2 linked regions of the Simiduia agarivorans SA1 = DSM 21679 genome follow. The protein of the gene in region 2 binds, or shares a complex with, the protein of the main gene of each other region. Links are inferred from orthologs where the notes say so. Each region holds a gene or a part of one and is shown on either strand. Other genes may lie near its edges.

What was found.
Region 1: the proteins of tsaB (region 2) and tsaD are in contact, whole or in part, in a solved structure (PDB 4WQ4), measured with the Escherichia coli proteins. The link is inferred for Simiduia agarivorans SA1 = DSM 21679 from one-to-one orthologs.

What each region holds. Positions count from the first base shown.
Region 1 is NC_018868.3:2,160,022-2,163,301, reverse strand. The notes cover bases 13-2,971. They hold tsaD (tRNA (adenosine(37)-N6)-threonylcarbamoyltransferase complex transferase subunit TsaD), read right to left. Parts: upstream 2,035-2,971; coding sequence 991-2,034; downstream 13-990. Other genes in these bases: M5M_RS09630 (GatB/YqeY domain-containing protein), read left to right, coding at 2,936-2,971; rpsU (30S ribosomal protein S21), read left to right, coding at 2,599-2,814; folB (dihydroneopterin aldolase), read right to left, coding at 645-998; folK (2-amino-4-hydroxy-6-hydroxymethyldihydropteridine diphosphokinase), read right to left, coding at 127-645; M5M_RS09655 (hypothetical protein), read right to left, coding at 13-51. In the rest of the region: more of M5M_RS09655, read right to left, coding at 1-12; more of M5M_RS09630, read left to right, coding at 2,972-3,280.
Region 2 is NC_018868.3:281,664-284,702, reverse strand. Bases 322-3,039 are described here. They hold tsaB (tRNA (adenosine(37)-N6)-threonylcarbamoyltransferase complex dimerization subunit type 1 TsaB), read right to left. Parts: upstream 2,167-3,039; coding sequence 1,477-2,166; downstream 322-1,476. Other genes in these bases: hemH (ferrochelatase), read right to left, coding at 2,223-3,039; M5M_RS01315 (undecaprenyl-diphosphate phosphatase), read right to left, coding at 644-1,432; M5M_RS01320 (NAD(P)-dependent oxidoreductase), read right to left, coding at 322-618. Also shown: more of M5M_RS01320, read right to left, coding at 1-321. UniProt on the Escherichia coli protein: Required for the formation of a threonylcarbamoyl group on adenosine at position 37 (t(6)A37) in tRNAs that read codons beginning with adenine.

The sequences.
Region 1 (3,280 bases), 1.9 Mb from region 2 along the record:
TTGCCATCGGGTAAGCGGTAGGTGCGGGAGTTTGAAGCCGGGCTTGTCCATGTGCTCGAGTCCTGACGATGATCGGGCCAGGGTTGAGAATACTGCGCAATGAAGCAGCAATAAAGCCGCGACCGATCAGGACGCGACGGGGCTGAGCTCGCGTCCGCACCAGATAAAACTGACGGGCCAGAGTTTTTGTGACGGGTTGCTGTAGGCTTGCCACAGGGCTGCGTAGGTTTCGGACCGACCGGGCAGTATGTCGTCCGGCGCCAATTCGGATAGTGGACGCAGCACAAACGCATTGAGCCACACTTCATCCCTGGGCAGTTCAACACCTGCGTAAACCCCCACCAGATCGTCGTAGGTGAGAATATCGATATCGAGCGTGCGGGGGGCGAACTTGGGGCCGTCGCGCAGGCGGCCGTTGGCATCTTCAATGGCTTTTAAGGCTTTTGACAGTGCCGCCACGTCCAGTGATGTGTGGATACCCACCACCAGGTTGTAAAAATTGCGTCCATCAAAGCCCACAGACAGGCTTTCATACACCGGAGAAATGTCGAGTGGGCCAAAGGTCTGCGCGAGCGCATCCAGCCCGGCACAAAGGTGCTTGTGCTTCTGGGTATTGCTGCCCAAACCTAAAAATACCCGTGCCATCAACGGCCACGCTCGATGAATACGGCCACATTCTGCGCGCGCGGCAGGGCGCCGGGCTTGCTGAGCTTTAACGTCAACCGGGTCACACCGAATTCTTTTTGTACCAGTGCGGCTATTTGCTCCGCTAAGGTCTCCACCAGCTGGTGCGATGACCCTTCGGCAAATGCGATGATGCGATCGGTAATGGCTTTGTAATCCAGGGTTTTACCCAGGTCGTCACTGGCGGCGGCGGGGCGGATATCGGTGGTCAGCGTCAGGTCCAACAGCAGCCGTTGGCGCAGTTCGCGCTCCCAGTCGTACACGCCGATGACAGTCTCGATCCACAGGCCTTCGATCATGATCTGGTCAGTCATGGGCATTGTCCAAGGGCGGCAGGCTTTCCATGGGCCAGCGCGGGGTGACGGCAATGGGCAGTGGTTCGGTCTGCCCCGCCAGCAGGCGCTGGGCACCGGCGTAGGCGATCATGGCGCCGTTGTCGGTACAGAAGCGGGGCCGCGCATAAAACACGCCCGCCCCCATTTTTGCCAACTCCGCTTCCAGTTTTTCCCGCAGGGCTTTGTTGGCCGACACACCACCGGCGATGATCAGGCGCTTGAGGCCCTCTTGCTTGAGCGCGCGCCGGCATTTGATCACCAAGGTCCCAACCACGGCTTCCTGAAAGGCAAAGGCGATATCGGCGCAGGTCTGGTCGTCGGGCAGACCGTTGGCCTGGGCGTGCTCGGTCACCGTATTGAGGGTGAAGGTCTTGAGCCCGGAAAAACTGAAATCCAGCCCGGGCCGGTCGGTCATGGGGCGAGGAAAGGTAAAGCGGCCGGGCGTGCCCTTTTCGGCAAGACGCGCGATGTGTGGGCCGCCCGGGTAGTCCAGATCCATCATTTTGGCGGCCTTATCGAAGGCTTCGCCGGCGGCGTCGTCCAGTGATTCGCCCAGCAGCTTGTAGCGGCCGATGCCATCTACCCGCACCAGCTGGGTGTGCCCACCAGAGACCAGCAGGGCGATAAACGGGAAGGCGGGCGGATTGTCTTCCAGCATGGGTGCCAGCAAGTGGCCTTCCATGTGGTGCACACCCACGGCGGGAATATTCAGAGCGTAGGCCAGCGAGCGGCCGATGCCGGCGCCGACCATCAACGCGCCAATCAGGCCGGGCCCGGCGGTGTAGGCGACGGCGTCCAGGTCTTGCTTATCAAGACCCGCTTCATCCAATACCTGCTGGATCAGTGGCAGGGTTTTCTGCACATGGTCGCGCGAGGCCAGTTCCGGCACCACGCCGCCGTATTCGCTGTGCAGATCAATCTGGCTGTAAAGAGCGTCAGCCAACAGGCCTTTGTCGGTATCGTAAAGGGCGATACCGGTCTCGTCGCAGGAGGTTTCAATGCCAAGTACGCGCATGCCGTTTCAGTATTTGCCGGTGTGGGCCGGCATGATACGAGGGGGTGGTGAATGATGCCAGTAGTATAGGCGGCTTGGGTGGGGGCTTGGTGCTGCAAGTTGGGCACATTTTTCTGACAATGGGCGGGCAATAGGGCAGACATTCCGGGGACGCGTAAAAACCCGTCGGGCCCGGACCCCATGCGTAGCCTGGGGTCGTGCGGCTGCGCGCAATACGATGTATTGCAATCGCTTGCCTCACCCCTGTAGCTCGACGGCGGCCCTGCGGGACCGGCCCTCAATCATGGATTGAGGGCGTTGCAGCGAATGCAAAGCATGCTTTGCCAGCAATTCGCCGCAACCCATGCCGCCGACGCCCCGTAATATCTGCCCTATCACCCGCTCCCCCGCGTGGAGATTGGGTAAACGCACGTTATTATCCAAGTGTTGGGGGATTTCGGGTTCCCCAATACGATGAACTAAAATAGGCTTGAAGTGGGCAGGCGATGTGGTTAGAATCTGCGCCCCTTGGAATCGGGTCTTATTTTCTTGCCCCGATAGAGAATTCAACAGTCAGGTAGTCAAATGCCATCAGTTAAGATTAAAGAGAACGAGCCCTTTGATGTAGCGCTGCGTCGCTTCAAGCGCTCATGTGAAAAAGCCGGTATTCTGGCCGAAGTACGTCGTCGCGAGTTTTACGAGAAGCCCACGTCTGTACGTAAGCGTGAAGCGGCTGCCGCTGTTAAGCGTCACGCCAAGAAGATGTCACGCGAAAACCGCAAGTTCCAGCGCCTGTACTGAGTTGTCTCCCGCCCTGTCCGGGGCAATGATTTCTGTCCAGTACTGACTGACTGCACGGCCGGGTATCCAAGCCCCGGCCGTTGGTCGTTGTGCCACCATAACCATGCCGCAAGGAGCCACCATGAGCACCGAACTCAGAAACCGCATCAGCGATGCCATGAAAGACGCCATGAAAGCCCGCGCCAAAGAGCGCCTGGCCGCCATCCGGCTGATTCAGGCCGAGTTCAAGCGCATTGAGGTGGACGAGCGCATTGAAGTGAGTGATGAGCGCGCCCTGGCGGTGCTCGACAAGATGCTCAAGCAGCGCAAAGACTCCGTCAGCCAGTTTGAGGCCGCCGGCCGCACCGATCTGGCCGAGGTGGAGAAAGCCGAAATGGCGGTGATTCAGGAATTCCTGCCCGCGGCACTCGGCGCCGACGAGCTGGATGCCATCATCGCCGCCGCCATTGCGGAATCCGGCGCCAGC
Region 2 (3,039 bases):
GATCACCTCGACCACCGCCGCCGCATCGAGCCCGGCCTTGCCGGCAAAATGCAGGCCTTCCGCGAGGCCCTGTACCAGCCCGGCGATGCAGATCTGGTTAACCATTTTACACAACTGACCACTGCCCGACGGGCCCAGCAATTTCACTGAACGCGCAAAATGCGCAATCACCGGTTCGGCGCGCGCAAAGGCGACGGCATCGCCACCCACCATTACGGTCAACTGGCCCTTTTCAGCGCCGGCCTGGCCGCCGGACACCGGCGCGTCGAGAAAAGCGATTTGCTGTTTTGCCGCCAGTCCGCACAGCTCGCGCGCCACCTCCGCCGAGGCCGTGGTGTTATCCACGATGACAGAACCCGGCGCCATGCCGGACAGCACACCATCGGCACCCAACACCACCGAGCGCAGGTCCTCGTCATTGCCCACGCACAAGAACACGATCTCCGCCCCCTGAGCGGCGGCTCTGGGGGTTTCGCCGTGGCTACCGCCGTAGCGGGCCACCCAATCCAATGCTTTCGCGGTGGTGCGGTTGTATACGCGTACCGAATGACCCGCCTGCTGCAAGTGCCCTGCCATGGGAAAGCCCATAACACCCAAGCCGATAAACGCAAGATTCATTATTCGTTTCTCCTACAGGTCCGGGCTATAACAACCACAACAGGGCGACACCCAACACCAAGCGATAAATCACAAAAGGCATCATGCCGATGCGCTCAATCAATTGCATGAAAAAATGAATGCAAGCATAGGCACTGAGGGCCGAGAGTACAAAGCCCAGCCCCATGGTGGCCCAGTCCACATCCGCCACCCCTATCAATTTGTAACTCAGATAGCCCGCGCTCAAGGCGATCACGGGGATGGACAATAAAAACGAAAACCGGGCCGCATCCGTACGGCTGAAGCCCAACAGCAAGGCCGCGGTCATGGTGATGCCCGAGCGCGAAGTACCCGGCACCAGCGCCAACGCCTGGGCGATGCCGATGGCCAACGCCAGAGGCCAGGTCATGTCGATCAGTGTCTTAACGCCCCGCCCCTGCCGGTCGGCGAGGCCCAACAGCAGGCCGAACCCGATGGTGGCCCAGGCAATCACTTCGGCCGAACGCAGGTGGGTTTCTATGAATTCCTTGCCCAGTAAACCGGCCAAGCCGGCGGGAATGGTGGCGAAGCCGATCATCCACACCAACTGGCTCTCGTGGTTTGTTTTGCCGCCAAAACTGGCAAACCACTGGCCTGCCAACTGGGTCAGATCGCGACGGAAGTACAGAATAACCGCCAGCAGGCTGCCAAAGTGAACCGCCACATCAAACGCCAGGCCCTGATCCTGCCAGCCCAACAATTCGGACGGCAAAATAAGATGGGCAGAGCTTGAAATGGGTAAGAACTCAGTCAAGCCCTGTATCAGGGCGAGTATGAGCGTTTGAAGCCAATCCATGGGAATCCTTCTGAACAAAGAGTGCGGGCAGTGCCCGCAGAAATTTACAAACTTTCGGTGCGAATGCGTGTGCGCTTCTGCCAGTTCACGCTGTCGCGCAGATACACGGGCTTGGCTTCATGGGCTTGCACTGGCACAGCATCCGCCTGCCGGGCGAGGTGAAGTATATCCAACGCATCGGGCTCCAATTCCGGCAGGCACACTGCAGGCCGCTGCTGGTTTAACGGGGCCAATTGCCAGCCACTGCCCGCGCCAGCATCGACGTTTTCCAGCAAGGCAGCCGCATCGGCGAGCGGCACCAATTGCTCGGCACCGTCGTTCACCAGACGTTGCCCCTCGAGCCTGAAATGGGCCGCGTAGAGTTCGCCCATGCGGGCATCCACCGCCACCAGTAATCTGCCGTCAACGTCGGGCTGGGTACGCTGGAAGCCCGCCGCAATTGCCCGCAGGGTCGACACCGGTATCACTGGAAGATCTGCACCCCACGCCAGGCCCTGCACGATGCCGGTTGCCACCCGCAAGCCGGTAAACGAACCAGGGCCTCGGCCAAAGGCTATTGCATCCAGCTGGTTCACAGCCAGCCCCGCTGCTTGCAACAATTCGTCCGCCATTGGCAGCAGCCGTTGCATGTGGCCACGCGGCGCCAACTCCCAGCGATGAGTGACCGAGCCATTGCATAACAGCGCGGCGGAACAGGCGTTGGAGGAACTATCGAGCGCGAGTAGATTTTTCATTTCAATCGCTTAGGTAAAAGCCGCTATTGTCCCAGAAATGCGTCGCCTGCGCAGCATCAACCCAAACGTTCGGCCACCAGATTGGCCAGGAAAAACACCTGATCTTCGGAATCGTTCAGGCACGGAATGTATTGGTAATCTTCGCCGCCGGACTCCAGAAACACCTCGCGGTTTTCCACGTCGATTTCTTCCAGCGTTTCAAGACAATCAATCGCAAAGGCCGGGCAGATCACATCCAGACGCTTAATACCCTCGGACGGCAACTGGCGCAGAGTTTCGTCGGTATAAGGTTTGAGCCATTCAGCCCGCCCCAGACGGGACTGGAAGCTGACCCGCCATTGGTGCTCTTCCAGCCCCAGAATGGTGGCCACGTCGCGCGCGGTGTGCAGGCAATGCTGTTCGTAAGGGTCGCCCAGATCCACATTGCGACGTGGAATCCCATGAAACGAAAACAACAGGCAATCGGCACCCGGGTGTTGGGCGCGATGCGTGCGGATACTGTTAACCAACGCTCGTACGTAATCAGGGCGGGAATAATAGTGCTTCTGGATCACCAGATCGGGGATATCGCGGCTGGCTTTCATCACCGCCGCGCATTGGTCATACACGGAGCCGGTGGTGGTGGCCGAGTACTGCGGATACAACGGCAGGACCAACGTCCGCTCCACTCCGGCCTCGCGCAGCACCGACAGCTGATGCGCCACAGAAGGCTCCCCATAGGTATAGGCAACGGCGACCTTGGGTGCGGTTTCGCCGGATTCTGCCGACAGGCGCGCTTGCAGCCGGGCGGCCAGAGATTCCGTCAACACCCGCAGGGGCGACCCCTGCTCTGTCCAGATCGAGGCATAGGCATGGGCCACTTTGCGGGGGCGA